4 regions of the Bradyrhizobium sp. USDA 3240 genome follow, and region 2 is predicted to be linked to each of the others. Evidence: predicted binding sites of a transcription regulator. Region 2 holds the regulator's gene; each other region holds the start of a gene.
The links. Region 2 encodes PhoB, which activates phosphate uptake and scavenging genes when phosphate is short. Its sites were predicted from a motif close to TGTCATNNANCTGTCAT; they were not measured.

Region 1 (4,116 bases), 3.2 Mb from region 2:
GCGTCGGTGATGGGCTTCGTCGGCGCCGGCGGCATCGGGCAGGAGCTCGTGGTCGCGATCCGCAAGTTCTACTATTCCGACGTCAGCGCCATTCTCGTCACCATCATCGTCACCGTCTTCATCATCGACATCTCGACCGGCTGGTTGCGTGGCCGGCTGTTCGGCAAGGAGACCCGGCGATGAGCCAGCTGCCGAAGCCGGACACCGCGGAACTGCGTGCGAAATATCCCGGCGTATTCGAGCGCCCGGCGTCGGCGCGGCTGGCGCTGCCGGCGATGATCGCAGCGGCGGTCGCGATCTTCGTCTACGGCCTGGTCGATCTCGATTTTTCGCCGACGGAGCTGATCACGGGGATGAGCCAACTCGGCTGGATCACCATGATGATGATCCCGCCCAATCCCGGCGCATCGTTCCCGCTCTACATGCAGGCGCTCGGCGAGACGCTGTCGATCGCGCTGCTCGGGACCACGCTCGCGGCGCTCTTTGCGTTGCCGGTCAGCCTGCTGGCGGCGCGCAACATCATCCCCTCGAACCTGATCCGCTTTCCGGTGCGCCGCTTCCTGGATTCGATCCGTGGCGTCGATACGCTGATCTGGGCGCTGGTCTGGATCAACGTCGTCGGCCTCGGCCCGTTCGCCGGCGTGCTGGCGATCATGGTCTCCGACTTCGGCGCGTTCGGAAAGTTGTTCTCCGAGGCGATCGAGGCGGCGGATCGCAAGCAGGTCGAGGGCATCCGCGCCTCCGGCGGCAACGCGCTGCATGAAATCCGCTTCGGCCTGCTGCCGCAGGTGCTGCCGGTGATCGCCGGCCAAGTACTCTATTTCATCGAGTCGAACACCCGTTCAGCCACCATCATCGGCATCGTCGGCGCCGGCGGCATCGGGCTACAGCTCGCCGAGCAGATCCGCGTGCTGGAATGGCAGAAGGTGTCGTTCCTGATCCTGATGATCCTGATCGCGGTCGCCGCGATCGACTTCATCTCGAGCAAGCTGCGCTTTGCCATCATCGGGCAACGGGCCGTGGTGTAGCTTGCCGCGCGCTCAATCCTTCTCCCCTTGTGGGAGAAGGTGGCGCGAAAGCGGTGCACCGTCAGTGTGGCGGCACGCTCAGCTATTCTCGACGAGAAACTCGACGCGCTCGGCGGCAAAGCGCGAGCGTTTGGTCACCAGCGGGCGATCCAGCATGTCGACGTCGGTGGCGTCGACCACCAGCACCGGCCGGCCCAGCGGCAAATCGAGCCGTGCAGCGTCGGTCGCATCGGCAATCGCCGCGGTAATTCGGGTCGAGGCGCGGCGGTAGTCCCTCACGCCGTAATGCCCGAGCAGCTTGGTCATCGAGCGAACATCGGCGAATACGCTGCCGGCATCGGGAAACCGCTCGGCCGACAGCCAGGTAGTCGAAACACAGATCGGCGTCCGGTCGGCGAGCCGCACCGCCTCGATCCGGATCAGCGGCGCACCGATCTTCAGGCCGAGCTCGCGCGCGATCTCGCGATTGGCGACGTCGCTGCCTGCATCGATCAGTTGGCCGCGCGGCTCGTGGCCGCCGGCGCCGACGATCTCGGAGAATCGCGTGCGTGAGCGTAGCGGATAGGCAAGGCGCTGAGCTTCGACATAGGTGCCGCTGCCGCGCTCGGCGCGCACCAGGCCGCGCTCCGCCAATGCGGCGAGCGCCCGCCGCACCGTGTGGCGGTTGACCCGGTAAGTCTCGGCGATCTCCATCTCGCCGGGCAGCTTTTCGCCCGCAGCAAAGCGGCCGTCGGCGATGCCGCGCTCGATGCCGTCAGCGACTTGCCGCCACAAGGCGACGCCAGAACTTTCCTGCATGCTCATGGCGCGGTGATACCAGAAATCTTCGGTTTGTCACGAAACAGTCATGGCGCTCGGCTATCAAGTTGTCTATTATCATAGACAACTTGATGCAAGCAAGGTTGCCCATGAATCCGACCATGAGTTCGACCGGACCAGACAGCAAACAGGCCCAGCGCAAGGCCGCGATGACGGTGCTGGCGCATTCCGCTGCGGCCGACATCGCAGGCAGGCTGGCGGCGATCGCGGTGCCCAGCCATGAGAACCTGCGCGAGCCGGAGAACGGCCTCGTGATGATGCGCGGGCGGATCGGCGGTGACGGTGCGCCATTCAATCTCGGCGAGGCGACGGTGTCGCGCGCGGCAGTGCGGCTTGTGACCGGCGAGGTCGGCTTCGGCTACACGCTCGGCCGCGACGCGCACAAAGCGCAAATGATCGCACTGTGCGACGCCATGGTGCAATCCGCGGAGCTGTCCGGCGAGGTCGAAGCGAAGGTGATCGCGCCGCTGCGTGTCACCATGAATGCCGAACGCGCCCGCAAGGCCGCCGAGACCGCGGCGACGCGGGTTGATTTCTACACGATGGTGCGCGGTGAGGGGTGATGCAATGACGACGATTGCCGAAATGCCCGCAGGCTTCGCCGACAAGGTGCTGTCGGCACAATCCACGTTTCGCTCCGTGATGGATGCGATGGCGCGCCCGGGCAGCGTGCAGCGCGTCGCCGCTGATGTCGGAACGCCCGCCGGCATGATGCGCGGCTCGGCCGCGATCGCGCTGACGCTGTTCGATCACGACACGCCGATCTGGCTCGATGCCGCGATGTCGGCAACGCCGGATGTCGCGCGCTGGCTGAAGTTTCACGCCAGCGCGCCGGTGGTTACGGATTCCGCGATCGCAAGCTTCGCGCTGATCGGTGATGCGGCGAACCTGCCGGCGCTCGAGCGTTTCGCGTTCGGCAGCAGCGAATATCCTGACCGGTCGACCACGCTGATCCTGCAGGTCGACAGTCTGACGCAGGGCCCGGCCTTCGAGCTGAAGGGGCCCGGCATCGACGGCAGCGCGGTGTTGCAGGCGATGATCAAGCCGCGCGACCTGTTCCAGCGACTGTCGATCAATGAAGTCCTGTTCCCGCGCGGCATCGACGTCGTGCTGGTCCATGACGACAAGATTGTCGCGATCCCGCGTACCACGCGGCTGATCGCAAGCGGAGTGTGAGCGATGTATGTAGCCGTCAAGGGAGGCGAGCGCGCCATCGAGAACGCCCATCGGCTGCTGGCGCATGAGCGGCGCGGCGATCGCGATGTGCCCGAGGTGACGCTGGCGCAGATCTCCGAGCAGCTCGCGCTCGGCGTCGACCGCGTGATGACCGAAGGCTCGCTCTACGATCGCGAACTCGCGGCGCTCGCGATCAAGCAGGCGCGGGGCGACATGATCGAGGCGATCTTCCTGGTTCGCGCCTTCCGCGCCACGCTGCCGCGTTTCGGCACCACCGAACCGGTCAACACCAGCGAGATGTTGGTGCGGCGGCGCATCTCCTCGACCTTCAAGGACGTTCCGGGCGGTCAGATCTTGGGGCCGACCTTCGACTACACCCATCGCCTGCTCGATCCGCAGCTCGCGGAAGGGTTTGTGCCGGAGCAGCCGGCGACCGCGGAAGCGTCGCAGGCGGCAACGCCGCGGGTCACCGACATTCTCGGCCGCGACGGCTTGATCGAATCGTCGCCGCAGGCGGATAGCGACACGCCGGTCGGCGACCTCACGCGCGAGCCGCTGAACTTCCCGGCCGATCGCGATCTGCGGCTGCAGAATCTGGCGCGCGGCGACGAGGGATTTCTGCTCGCGCTCGGCTATTCGACGCAGCGCGGCTACGGCCGCAATCATCCCTTCGCCGGCGAGATCCGCTTCGGCGAGGTCGAGGTCGAATTCTCGGCCGAAGACGTCGGCTTTGCGGTGCCGCTCGGCTCGATCGAGCTCACCGAATGCCAGATGGTCAACCAGTTCAAGGGCTCGACCACCGAGGCGCCGTGCTTCACCCGCGGCTATGGCCTCGCCTTCGGTCAGAGCGAGCGCAAGACCATGTCGATGGCGCTGGTCGACCGCGCGCTGCGCGCACGCGAGCTGGGCGAAGAGGCGGCGGCGCCGGCGCAGGACGAGGAGTTCGTGATGTCGCACTCCGACAATGTCCAGTCGACCGGCTTCGTCGAGCATCTCAAGCTGCCGCATTACGTCGACTTCCAGTCCGAGCTCGGTCTGCTCCGCAAGCTGCGGCAGGAATTCGCGGAGGCCAACGCGGCCGTGGAAATGCAGG
Region 2 (4,116 bases):
TTGCGGGTGCGCTCGCGCTCGCCGTGATCGTGATCCCGGTCGTGGTGCGCACCACCGAGGACATGCTGCTGCTGGTGCCCAATCCGCTGCGCGAGGCGGCCTCCGCGCTCGGCCTGCCGCGTTCGCTGGTGATCAAGCGGATCGCTTATCGTGCTGCGCGTAGCGGCTTGATCACCGGCGTGCTGCTGGCGACCGCCCGCGTTGCCGGTGAAACCGCGCCGCTGCTGTTCACCGCGCTGTCGAACCAGTTCTTCAGCTGGGATTTGACCAAGACGATGGCCAACCTGCCGGTGACCATCAACAACTTCGTGCAGAGCCCCTACGCCTACTGGAAAGAGCTGGCGTGGAGCGGTGCGCTGCTCATCACCTTCACTGTGCTCGCGCTGAATATCGGCGCGCGTATCCTTGGTGCCGAAAGGGCCACAAAATGACCGAGCTTTCCGTCTCCACGACCGTCGCGAGCCACGTTCCCCAGGTTCCGCTGCCGGAAGCGCCGCCGAAAGTCACGGTGCGCAACCTCAACTTCTATTACGGCGAGCACCACGCGCTGAAGAACATCAACCTGACGCTCGGCACCAACCGCGTCACGGCGTTCATCGGCCCGTCGGGCTGCGGCAAGTCGACCCTGCTGCGGATCTTCAACCGGATGTACGACCTTTATCCGGGCCAGCGCGCGGTCGGCCAGCTGATGCTGGACCAGACCAATATTCTCGATCCCAAGCTCGACCTCAATTTGCTGCGCGCGCGGGTCGGTATGGTTTTCCAGAAGCCGACGCCGTTCCCGATGACGATCTACGAGAACATCGCCTTCGGCATCCGCCTCTACGAGAAGATCTCGAAGTCCGAGATGGACGATCGGGTCGAGAAGGCGCTGCGCGGCGGCGCGCTGTGGAACGAGGTCAAGGACAAGCTGAACGCCTCCGGCCTGTCGCTCTCCGGCGGCCAGCAGCAGCGCCTGTGCATCGCGCGCACCGTGGCGGTGCGGCCCGAGGTGATCCTGTTCGACGAGCCGTGCTCGGCGCTCGATCCGATCTCGACCGCCAAGGTCGAGGAGCTGATCCAGGAACTCTCAGAGGACTACACGATCGCGATCGTCACCCACAATATGCAGCAGGCGGCGCGCGTCTCCGACAAGACCGCCTTCATGTATCTCGGCGAGCTGATCGAGTTCGACGACACCAACAAGATATTCACCTCGCCGAGCGATCGACGGACTCAGGATTACATCACCGGCCGGTTCGGCTGAGGAGATACAAGATGGCTTCTGAACATACCGCCAAGGCATTCGACAGCGACCTGCAGGAGTTGACTCGCCTGGTCGCCGAGATGGGCGGCCTCGTCGAGCGGATGATCACCGAGTCGGTCGACGCGCTGATCCGTCGCGACGTCGCGCTCGGCAAGCGCGTGGTCGCCGCCGACATCGAAATCGACAATCTGCAACGCGTCATCGAAGAGCGCGCGGTGCTGACGATCGCCCGCCGCCAGCCGATGGCAATCGACCTGCGCGAAATCGTCAGCGCGATGCGCGTCGCCACCGACCTCGAGCGGATCGGCGACCTCGCCAAGAACATGGGCAAGCGCGTCGCGGCGCTGGAGAGCGATTTCCAGCCGCTGAAGCTGATCCGCGGCCTGGAGCACATGACCGACCTCGTGCTGTCGCAGGTCAAGTCGGTGCTCGACGCCTATGCCGCGCACGATCTGCCGGCGGCGATGAACGTCTGGAAGGGCGACGAGGAGGTCGATGCGATCTGCACCTCGCTGTTCCGCGAGCTCTTGACCTACATGATGGAGGATCCGCGCAACATCTCGTTCTGTATCCATCTGATGTTCTGCGCCAAGAACATCGAGCGGATCGGCGATCACGCCACCAACATCGCCGAGACGGTGTTCTACATGATCGAGGGCCAGCAGATCACCGACAAGCGCCCGAAGGGCGACATGACCAACTTTGCCACCACGGTGCCGGGTACCTAGGACATGATCCGCAGGCGCGGAGCCGGATTGTCTTCACGACAAGTCGTTTCCGCGGGGGTTGTGCTCAGGAAAGTAAGCGTTTCGGTTTGCGTCTGGGCAACGGATCATCACAGAGAGAGAACTTAAACCGATGAGCGCACGCATTCTGGTAGTCGAAGACGAGGAAGCGCTGACGACACTGTTGCGCTACAACCTCGATGCGGAAGGCTACGATGTCGAGACGGTGGGGCGCGGCGACGATGCCGACACCCGCCTGAAGGAGCGCGTTCCCGACCTCGTGGTACTGGACTGGATGCTGCCGGGCCTGTCCGGCATCGAGCTGTGCCGCCGCCTGCGGGCGCGGCCCGAGACCAAGCAGCTTCCGATCATCATGCTGACCGCGCGCGGCGAGGAGAGCGAGCGCGTGCGCGGGCTTGCCACCGGCGCCGACGACTACATCGTCAAGCCGTTCTCGGTGCCGGAACTGCTGGCGCGGGTGAAGGGCCTGCTGCGCCGTGCGAGCCCGGAACGGCTTGCGACCGTGCTGACCTATGGCGACATCGAGCTCGACCGCGAAAAGCGCCGCGTGGCGCGCTCGGGACGTCCGATCGATCTCGGTCCGACCGAGTACCGGCTGCTCGAATTCTTCCTCGAGCATCCCGGCCGCGTGTTCAGCCGCGAACAGCTGCTCGACAGCGTCTGGGGCCGCGACATCTACATCGATGAGCGTACCGTCGACGTGCATATCGGCCGCCTGCGCAAGCTGCTCAATCCGGGCCGCGAGCAGGATCCGATCCGCACCGTGCGCGGTGCCGGCTACGCGCTCGACGACCGCTTCGCGAAGGCCGAGCCGCAGCCGTAAGGCTGTGCAGTGATCATAGACCGCAACACGCCGTCGTCCCGGCGAAAGCCGGGAGGTGGATTCACACTCGAAGTGCAACACTTGATCGGCAAAGGACTCCGCAGGCGTGCGGTAGTCAAGGGATTTGCGTGGGGTGTTGTTGTAGGTGGCGATGAACTGGCGGAATCTGGCGGTCGAGAGGGTTACGAGATCCGTTTTGCGAGGGATGAAGCGGCGCATCCTGCCGATGGCGTTCTCGATACCACCCTTCTGCCAGGGCGCGTGGGGATCGCAGAAGAAGGTCTCGATCGAGAGGCGATGTAGCGCCAGGTGACCGGCAAACTCGGTGCCGTTGTCGAAGGTGACGGTCTGGCGCAGCTCTTGTGGAAGGGCAGCGAAGAAGCGGACGAGATGGCGTGCGACACCGCGCGCAACCTTGCTGGCAAGGCGGATGCCGAGCAGCAGGCGAGAGGTGCGCTCATGCACGGTCAGCACGGCCTGACCGTACTTCGAGAACATCATCAAATCGGCCTCCCAATGCCCGGCGACGCTACGGTCGGCAACCTCAAGGGGCCGATTTGCCAGGGAAACACGGCCTTCGATGAAGCTTGCGGGGCTGCCGCCTCGCTTGCCGCGGAGGCCGCGCTTGCTCTTGGCGCGCGGCAGGTAGCGTCGCCAGTTGAAGTTCGTGGTGCGCCTGAGTTGGCCATAGATGAAGCGGTAGATGGTCTCGTGGGAGATCACCTTGTGCCCGCACTCGCGGGCCAGCCGGCCGGCGATCTGCTCCGGCGACCAACCTCGGCGAAGGCGTTGCAACACCGCGCGGCGCAGGACGGGCTCCCGTTCGAGGCGTCCGCCCGTCCAGCGCCGCGCTCGCATCTGTTGCTGGGCATAATTTGGCTTGTAGCCAGCCTGAACGCTCCGATTACGGCTCAGTTCCCGAGAGATTGTTGATGGCGAGCGATCCAGAGCTGCCGCGATTTGCCGGACCGAGCTGCCATTGGCCGATAGACAGGCAATCTCGCATCGGTCGTCCAGAGAGAGCTGCTTGTAAGTCCGCCCCATGGCAACACCTCCTCAAGGAAGTGTTGCACTTCGTTTGTGAACTCAGGGGACCCATACGCCGCGGCCGTCGCAATCGGCACGCGGCTAGACGGCTTTCTAACAACACCCATTCGTGGTTATGGGTCCCTGTGTCTTGGAAGTCTGTCATGATGGGGTGGGCGGGAAGCCGTTGGGTCCTTGGCGCTTGACGCCGTGAGCCGGCTCGGTCTCCCGCCCGTTCCATCTACAAACCTGAACAGTTGCACGAGGCTGCGCCA
Region 3 (4,116 bases), 2.7 Mb from region 2:
GCGCCGACATCGACATCCCCGATCGCAAGTTCAAGATGACGATGTCGTTCCGCCGCAACACCGATTCATCGCTGCCGGCAAGCCATACCGCGGAATTGACCTTCATCCTGCCGCAGGACTTCGCCAATGGCGGCGTCGGCAATGTGCCGGGCATCCTGATGAAGTCCAACGAGCAGGCCCGCGGCACGCCGCTGGCCGGGCTCGCGGTCAAGGTCACCGACGGCTTCTTCCTGGTCGGCCTCTCCAATGTCGACGCTGACCGTTCGCGCAATCTGCAGCTCCTGAAGGAGCGCTCCTGGTTCGATGTGCCACTGGTCTACACCAACCAGCGCCGCGCCATCATCGCGATCGAAAAGGGCGCCCCCGGCGAGCGCGCCTTCAACGACGCCTTCGCGGCGTGGGGTGAGTAAAGGCTTCAGCGCTCACCTCGGTTCGCACGATCTCATCGCCCGGCTGCGTCCGGGCGATTCCGTATCGCAGCGAAGCGAAGTCTGGCTGTTGCAGCGCATCGACGCGATGATCCCGGAACATTGCGGGGCGCTTTCGATTTTCCCTAGAACCGTCGCGTGACTGCGTTACACTCGCCTGATGTCGGGCAGGGGCACGCCATGAAACGCTATCTGATCTTCGCAGCCATCGGGCCGTTCATCGGGGGCTTCCTGCTGCTGCTCATGACCACCTATCAGTCCGGCTACTGGACCGAGACCAATGGCGGCGAAGTGGCGAAGCTGCTCGTCGTGTTCGTGAAGTCGCTGCAATACAATTATCTGTTCGGCATCGTGCCGTCGCTGATGTTCGGCGCGATCGACGACATCCTGATGCACATGCGCCGGATCACGCCGACGGTGCGGATGCTGATCGTAGGCCTCGTGGCGTTCGTCGGCGCGGCGCTGACCTACGCCTCGCACGGCTCCGAAAGCGGCGCCGTGCAGTTCATCCTCTACGGACTGGTCGGCTTCATCCCGGGCGTGATCACGTCCTGGCTGGCGCACAAATATGCCGAAGAGCAGCACGTGCCGGCGACGCCGGCATCCCAGCATTAGCGCGTGTGCCCATTGTTTTTTGGAAAGCAGAAGTTGCCGGCTTTGACGCGATCGGCGATTTCTAACCGGTCGGCGCAATGAGCGCATCGTAGCCGGACAGGAAGCCGTGTCTAACGCATGGCGACCAGCGGCTCGCGCTATTAGAGTAATCTTGTCAATATATTAGGCGCCCGCCGCAAGTCGCGCGCAGCGTCTTTCATGGAACTGTCACACGGGCGTCATGTAAGCGTAGTCCCAATGTCACATGGCCGCTTTTGTCCTCCCGCGGCCGTGAGGGCGATCATATGAGCGATGTAGCGTTACCTGGTTCGATCGAGCCCGCGCGGCGCCGCGGCCCAGATCTCGAGAAGGGCTTTCATCCTCTCACCGGCATCATCTATCTCGGCGTGATCGGCGCCGCGCTGCTGTTCGTGGCCTACAGCATCTACGCGGACGTTGGCGCGACGGGCGCCGGCAAGACCTCGTATGCGGCGTTCCTGCTGCTGTTCGTGGCGCTCCTGATCTCGCTCGGCTTCGAATTCGTCAACGGCTTTCACGACACGGCGAACGCCGTCGCGACCGTGATCTACACGCGCTCGATGCCGGCTCACATTGCCGTGGTCTGGTCGGGCCTCTTCAACCTGATTGGCGTGCTTCTCTCCAGTGGCGCCGTCGCCTTCGGCATCGTCTCGTTGTTGCCGGTCGAACTGATCCTTCAGGTCGGCAGCAGCGCCGGTTTCGCCATGGTGTTTGCGCTTCTGATCGCGGCCATCATCTGGAACGTGGGCACCTGGTATTTTGGCTTGCCGGCCTCGAGTTCGCACACCCTGATCGGATCGATCATGGGCGTGGGGATCGCGAACGCCCTGATGCACGGACGGGAGGGGACGTCCGGCGTGGATTGGTCGCAGGCCGTCAACACCGGCAAGGCGCTGCTGCTGTCGCCGCTGTTCGGATTTGCGCTCGCTGCCATCCTGCTCTACGGGCTGAAAACCGCACTGTTGCGGGCAACGCCGGCGCTGTTCGGCGAGCCGAAAGGCGATCAGCCGCCGCCATGGTGGATTCGCGGCGTCCTGATCCTGACCTGCACTCTGGTCAGCTTCTTTCACGGATCGAACGACGGTCAGAAAGGCATGGGTCTCATTATGCTCATCCTGATCGGCGTGGTCCCAACCGCCTACGCTCTCAACCGCGCGATGCCTGCGAGCCAGATCGCGGCATTCACCGCGAATTCGGCGGCGGCGAGCAAGGTGATCGAGAGCAGGGGCGCCGATCGCAAGGTGACGGGCAATCCGCGTCCGGCGGTGACGAACTACATCGCGCTTCGGCAGCTCACCGACGACACCTATCCGTCACTCGCCGTTCTCGTCGGCGAAATCAGCGACCAGGTCGTGCAGTACGGTTCGCTGGCAAAATTCCCGGCCGAGACCGTCGGCAACACGCGTAACGACATGTATCTGGTATCGGAGGCGTTGCGCTCGCTGATGAAGAGCAGCGACAGCGGACTGAGCGATGCCGATATCGCGACGCTCAATCGCTACAAGGGCTCGCTGGACGCCGCGACCAAATTCATTCCGTCCTGGGTGAAGATTGCGGTCGCCATCGCGCTCGGGCTCGGCACGATGGTTGGCTGGAAGCGAATCGTCGTGACGGTGGGTGAGAAGATCGGCAAGACCCATCTGACTTATGCGCAGGGTGCCTGCGCCGAGATCACGGCGGCGGCGACCATCGCCGCGGCAGATGGATACGGCTTGCCGGTGTCGACGACGCATGTGCTGTCGTCCGGCATCGCAGGCACCATGACCGCGAACGGGTCCGGTCTGCAATGGTCGACAATCCGCAACATCGCGATGGCCTGGGTTCTGACCCTGCCGGTGGCGATGCTGATCTCGGGCGTACTCTACTTCGTTTTCGCGCATCTATTTTAGCCGGAGCAGCAAGACAACCGGATGCATGAGATCTGCATCCGGGTTCGGGGAAAGGAATTTCGAGTGGCAGATGCGAGCTTCAGCCTTCTGACAGGCAACGATATCGAAACGCGCCTGGTCCGGGCCGGCGGCATTTTCTTTCGCGAGGGCGAGCAGGCCAACGAGCTGTTCGTGATCAAGAGCGGCTATGTGCGCATTCAGGTCGGCAACAAGACCATAACGGACCTGCCGGCCGATACGATCTTTGGCGAAATGGCATTGATCGACAACGAGCCGAGGAGTGCGACCGCCACGGCGCTCACCGATGTCGAGCTCGTCCCGGTCTCGGAAAAGCAGTTTCTCTTCCTCGTCAGCCAGACGCCGCATTTTGCGCTGAAGGTGATGAGGACGCTGGCCCAGCGGCTCAGAACCATGAACAAGGGCGTCTTCTAGAGCGTTTTCGAGCGAAGTGGATCGAAAGCAAAAGCGGCGGACGTTTCCGTCCGCCGCCGGCGTGATGCAAAAGGCCTGGATGCTGAAATGCTCAGGTGCCGTTGGCGCGGCAGCGGCCGCCGGGACCGAGATACCAGCCGCGCGGACAGGCATGCATCCACGGCCGCGCGTAGTTGCGGCGGCAGCCGCCATAGGGACCGCGATGCCAGCCGCCGCCGCAGCCACCGGCGACCGCGATGACATCGGAATTCGGGGTGGTGGTAACGGGCGCGAGCGGCATGGCGCCGGCGCTGCCGAGTGTCGCAAGAAGGAAGGCGGCTGCAATCAATCTGGTCATGAGTGTCGTCCTTTGCTGATGTCAAAAATCATTCGTTGATCTCTTCAAAAATTTGCTGCGCTTCTCCAATTCGTGCGCTAGCCGCCGCCGGCGAACGCGATGCCGGCACGCACCTCGCCCATCGCCTGATCGATCAGGCCGAGCGCACGCTCACGGTGGCCGCCTTTGTTCGGCGTCGCCCTGGTGAGCTCGGCGCGCGCCGATTGCAGCATCGCAAGGCTTTCGTCCATGTGCGGCTGGGCGCCGATCGCGTAGCCGATCCCCACGCTGGTGGTGATCGCAACCCCGAGCAGCACCTTGCGGATCGCGGAAGTCTTCATCTCATGGTCTCCTCTGGCTGGCCCGCTTGTGTGCGGTGGCTCACTTTTGAATGGTCTTTCCGGCTGCGAGCCGGCGC
Region 4 (4,116 bases), 1.1 Mb from region 2:
GCTCGTTCCTGTTCATGGGTCTGATCGGCATCATCATCGCGAGCCTGGTCAACCTGTTCCTGGCGAGTTCGGCGCTGCAGTTCATCGTCTCGGTGGTCGGCGTGCTGGTGTTCGCGGGCCTCACCGCCTGGGACACCCAGCGGCTGAAGAACGACTACATCTACGGCTACGCCTCGCAGGGTGGCGTGGCGGCAGAGCGTGCGGCAATCACTGGTGCGCTGTCGCTCTACCTGAACTTCATCAACCTGTTCACGCTGCTGCTGCAGCTGCTCGGCCAGCGCGACTAAGCGCCTCGAGCGAACCGATCGATAAGAGCCCCGGCCTTGCGGCCGGGGCTTTTCTTTTGCGCAGGGCAAAAATACGCTTGCGGCATGTCCACACCTGCTCTGCCCGATCCGGAAATCAGGCCGACCGCCGAGGCGGACCTGCCCTCCATCACCGCGATCTATGAGCACGCGGTGCGCTTCGGCACCGCGACCTTCGAGCTGATCCCGCCCGACTTGGCCGAGATGACCCGCCGCTACCGGGCGCTGATCGATGGCGACTTCCCCTATTTCGTCGCCGTGCTGGACGGCCGCGTCGCCGGCTACGCCTATGCCGGCCCCTACCGGCCGCGGCCGGCCTATCGCTTCACGGTCGAGAACTCGGTCTATCTGGATCCCGCGGTCCATCGCCGCGGCATCGGCCTCAGGCTGATGGAGCGCCTGATCGCCGAATGCGACGGACGCGGCTTCCGCCAGATGATCGCGGTGATCGGGGACCAGGCCAATGCCGGCTCGATCGGCCTGCACCGCCGCTGCGGCTTTCAGATGATCGGGACGCTCCCGAATGTCGGCCTGAAATTCGGCCGCTGGCTCGACACCGTGCTGATGCAGCGCGCGCTCGGCGAAGGCGCGGCGACGGTGCCGGCGGACTAAATGGGATACATAGCCCGGATGGAGCGCAGCGCAATGCGGGGCCGCCGAAACCGCCGATGAACTTGTCCCGGATTTCGCTTCGCTCATCCGGGCTACGAAGCGCCGAGTTGCCGCGCCTACACCAGCGACAGCTTGCGATCGATCACGAACAGCACCCGTTCGAGTTCGTGGCCGCGGCGCAGGATCAGGCCGGTCGCCGAAATCACGCTGTACATGCCCTGCTTGCGCGCCAGCCGGGGATCCTTCTCGATCCGGTAGATCGGCACTTCGGATGCGCGCCGGAACACTGAGAACACGGCGCGGTCCTTGAGGAAGTCGATCGCATAATCGCGCCACTCGCCATCGGCAACCATGCGGCCGTAGAGATTGAGAATGCGGTTGAGCTCAAGTCGATTGAATGTCACGCGGTTGGGCTGAGGGGTCGCGGCGGCGGGACGCGCCGCGGCACGATTCCCACTCGGATCAGTGTCCTCCGAGTTCAGACTCATCGAGCGCCTCCTGTTATCCCGGTGACGATCGGGTTCCGAAGGCCGGTGCCCCCACTTCGGGATCGTCACGTGAGTGACATGATTGCGCTAAGCGCAGAACGCCGCAAGGGGCCATTCGCAACGCAACCAGCCCTTAACCACGGTCAGGCGCGACGGATTGTCCGGAAAACCGAAGAGTCACGGGAACGTTAGAGGAATCATATTGCTGCCCCACTTCCGCCCATCGCCCGCCCCGCTGCCCTGCGAAAAGAAAATCCTGCGTTGGCCCGGTCCTTTCGGTTCCGGATTCCTCAGCCCCCAGCCCCCCGGGGCCGTCGGGATCGGGCCTGTTCGCAGGGGAATCAAATCCCAACACTGGGCCAACGAAAGTTGGTCCTTTTTGTTTTTGGGGCCCTGCTCGATCACGCGCGATCGAGACGCGCGCGCGAAGCCTCGGCGCTTTCCTTTCAGCAAATCACTGGATGCACGCTTGCCGCCGCGCGGAGCCACACGGCTACATGCGTGCGGCCCAACGACGCGACTGACGCCCGCGAGCGCTGCGGAGTGCTAGTGAAGCGAGGTGAATGCGGCGCCCAGCATCGGACCCGGCTTGTCGCGGTTGCCGTCCTGGACGTAGACGGCCGCGGCATCGACGCCATCGCGCGTGATGTTCTCCAGCGGCACGGTCCAGCTCCCGGACGAGCCGTTCCAGTCACCGACCTTCAGGAGATTGCGCACCACGTTGTGGTACGTGATCTCGTGGCCGCGATTCTCGCCGCGCGAGATCGAGATCGGCACCGACTTCGAGATCGAGCAGATCCAGACTTCACCGCGCGACACTGCGGGCGATTTGGACGCGGCGACCGACACGTTGATCTGCTTGCCGCTCAGCGTCATCGTCACCGGTACCGACATCACGTTGCCGCTCTTCTCGGTGTCCTTGATGGCGCTCTCGATGCTGGCACGGTCGCTGCCGATCACATGCATGGAGCCGTTGATCACGGCCTGCGGCGTGTAGACGTCACGATCGCCGCGCACATGCGAGTAGGCTTTCTGGCGCGCGCTGAAACGGGAATCGGCCAGCGTGTCCTTCCAGCCGAGATAGTCCCAATAGTCGATCGGCATGCTCAGCGCGATGACGTTGGGGTCCTTCGCAAGCTCCCCGATGATCTTGTCCGCGGGCGGACAGGAGGAGCATCCCTGCGAGGTGAAGAGCTCGACGACAGCACGCGGATCGGCGTGAGCGGGGCGGATGATTGCGACGATCGCGCAGAAACCGAGGGCGCTGGACCATCGCGAGATAGAATTATAGGCCATCATCGCTGTCATACTGCGAACCAGTCGTGATGATTTCTATCCGTAATTGTACGGAGCATGAAGTCTGTCCCTGAACTTGCGTGCCCCAAAACGCGAGAAAGCGGCCCTGTCATAGGCCGCCTTCTTTTTAGCCGCTACTCACTAAGCAGTGAGGCACCGATCACAAATCCGCGCAAGAGCATGGTCCGGAAAAGTGTGAAGCGGTTTTCCGGGCAGACCATGCTCAAACAAAAGGCTTAGGCCGCGAGTTTGCGCAGCACGTAATGCAGGATGCCGCCGTTGCGATAGTAATCGAGCTCGTCCAGCGTATCGATGCGGCAGAGCAGCGGGACATCCCGCTTGCCGCCGTCGGCGGAGACGATCTCGGCCGTCAGCGTCTGCCGCGGCTTCAAATCGCCCTGCAGCCCGCGGATCGTGACTTTCTCGTCGCCCTTGAGGCCGAGCGAGGACCACGAGGTGCCGTCCTGGAAGGTGAGCGGAAGCACGCCCATGCCGACCAGGTTGGAGCGGTGGATGCGCTCGAAGCTCTGGCAGATCACCGCGCGCACGCCGAGCAGGCGGGTGCCCTTCGCAGCCCAGTCGCGCGACGAGCCGTTGCCGTATTCGGCGCCGGCGAACACCACCAGCGGCACGTTCTCCTGCTGGTACTTCATCGCCGCGTCGTAGATCGACATCTGTGCACCGTCGGGCCAGTGCTTGGTGAGACCGCCTTCCGGAATATTGCCGTCGGCGCCCTTCAGCATGAAGTTCTTGATGCGGATGTTGGCGAAGGTGCCGCGCATCATCACTTCATGGTTGCCGCGCCGCGTGCCGTACTGGTTGAAGTCGGCGGGGCGCACCTGGTGCTCGCTCAGGAACTTGCCGGCGGGCGAGGTCAGCTTGATCGAACCGGCCGGCGAGATGTGGTCGGTGGTGATCTTGTCGCCGAACATCGCGAGGATCCGCGCGTCGACCACGTCGACGACCGGGTCCGGCTGCTTCTTCATGCCTTCGAAGTAAGGCGGGTTCTGCACATAGGTCGAGCTCATGTTCCAGCGATAGGTCTCGCTTTCCGTGGTCTTGATCTTGCGCCAGTTGGTATCGCCCTTGAACACGTCGGCGTACTTCTTCTTGAAGATCGTCGCGGTGACGTACTTCTTCATGAAGGCGTTGATCTCCTTGGTGGTCGGCCAGATGTCCTTGAGGAACACCGGCTTGCCGTCCTTGCCGATGCCGATCGGCTCGACTGCGAGATCCTTGGTCACGGTGCCGGCGAGCGCATGCGCAACCACCAGCGGCGGCGAGGCGAGGTAGTTCGCCTGCACGTCGGGCGAAACGCGGCCTTCGAAGTTGCGGTTGCCCGACAGCACGGCGGCGGCGACGATGCCGTTGTCGTTGATCGACTTCGAGATGTCTTCCGGCAGCGGGCCGGAATT

Region 1: the regulator PhoB is predicted to act here: its motif matches at 1,861-1,877, upstream of phnF (phosphonate metabolism transcriptional regulator PhnF).
Region 3: the regulator PhoB is predicted to act here: its motif matches at 1,249-1,265, upstream of ACVIGA_RS29745 (inorganic phosphate transporter).
Region 4: the regulator PhoB is predicted to act here: its motif matches at 1,469-1,485, upstream of ACVIGA_RS22585 (DUF2794 domain-containing protein).

The regions. Positions count from the first base shown of each region.
Region 1 covers NZ_JBSSGD010000002.1:6,679,669-6,683,784, forward strand. Annotated here, with positions in the region: gene phnE (phosphonate ABC transporter, permease protein PhnE) at 1-183, shown strand, start outside; gene phnE (phosphonate ABC transporter, permease protein PhnE) at 180-1,028, shown strand; gene phnF (phosphonate metabolism transcriptional regulator PhnF) at 1,107-1,832, opposite strand; gene phnG (phosphonate C-P lyase system protein PhnG) at 1,949-2,410, shown strand; gene phnH (phosphonate C-P lyase system protein PhnH) at 2,415-3,023, shown strand; gene ACVIGA_RS32355 (carbon-phosphorus lyase complex subunit PhnI) at 3,027-4,116, shown strand, end outside.
Region 2 covers NZ_JBSSGD010000002.1:3,505,033-3,509,148, reverse strand. Annotated here, with positions in the region: gene pstA (phosphate ABC transporter permease PstA) at 1-431, shown strand, start outside; gene pstB (phosphate ABC transporter ATP-binding protein PstB) at 428-1,246, shown strand; gene phoU (phosphate signaling complex protein PhoU) at 1,258-1,974, shown strand; gene phoB (phosphate regulon transcriptional regulator PhoB) at 2,105-2,815, shown strand; partial or broken gene ACVIGA_RS17315 (IS30 family transposase) at 2,870-3,859, opposite strand.
Region 3 covers NZ_JBSSGD010000002.1:6,156,532-6,160,647, forward strand. Annotated here, with positions in the region: gene ACVIGA_RS29730 (hypothetical protein) at 1-410, shown strand, start outside; gene ACVIGA_RS29735 (hypothetical protein) at 403-570, shown strand; gene ACVIGA_RS29740 (DUF5413 family protein) at 609-1,043, shown strand; gene ACVIGA_RS29745 (inorganic phosphate transporter) at 1,328-2,950, shown strand; gene ACVIGA_RS29750 (Crp/Fnr family transcriptional regulator) at 3,014-3,382, shown strand; gene ACVIGA_RS29755 (GCG_CRPN prefix-to-repeats domain-containing protein) at 3,474-3,719, opposite strand; gene ACVIGA_RS29760 (hypothetical protein) at 3,797-4,039, opposite strand.
Region 4 covers NZ_JBSSGD010000002.1:4,624,258-4,628,373, reverse strand. Annotated here, with positions in the region: gene ACVIGA_RS22595 (Bax inhibitor-1/YccA family protein) at 1-287, shown strand, start outside; gene ACVIGA_RS22590 (N-acetyltransferase family protein) at 387-917, shown strand; gene ACVIGA_RS22585 (DUF2794 domain-containing protein) at 1,034-1,405, opposite strand; gene ACVIGA_RS22580 (DUF1223 domain-containing protein) at 1,952-2,713, opposite strand; gene acnA (aconitate hydratase AcnA) at 2,938-4,116, opposite strand, start outside.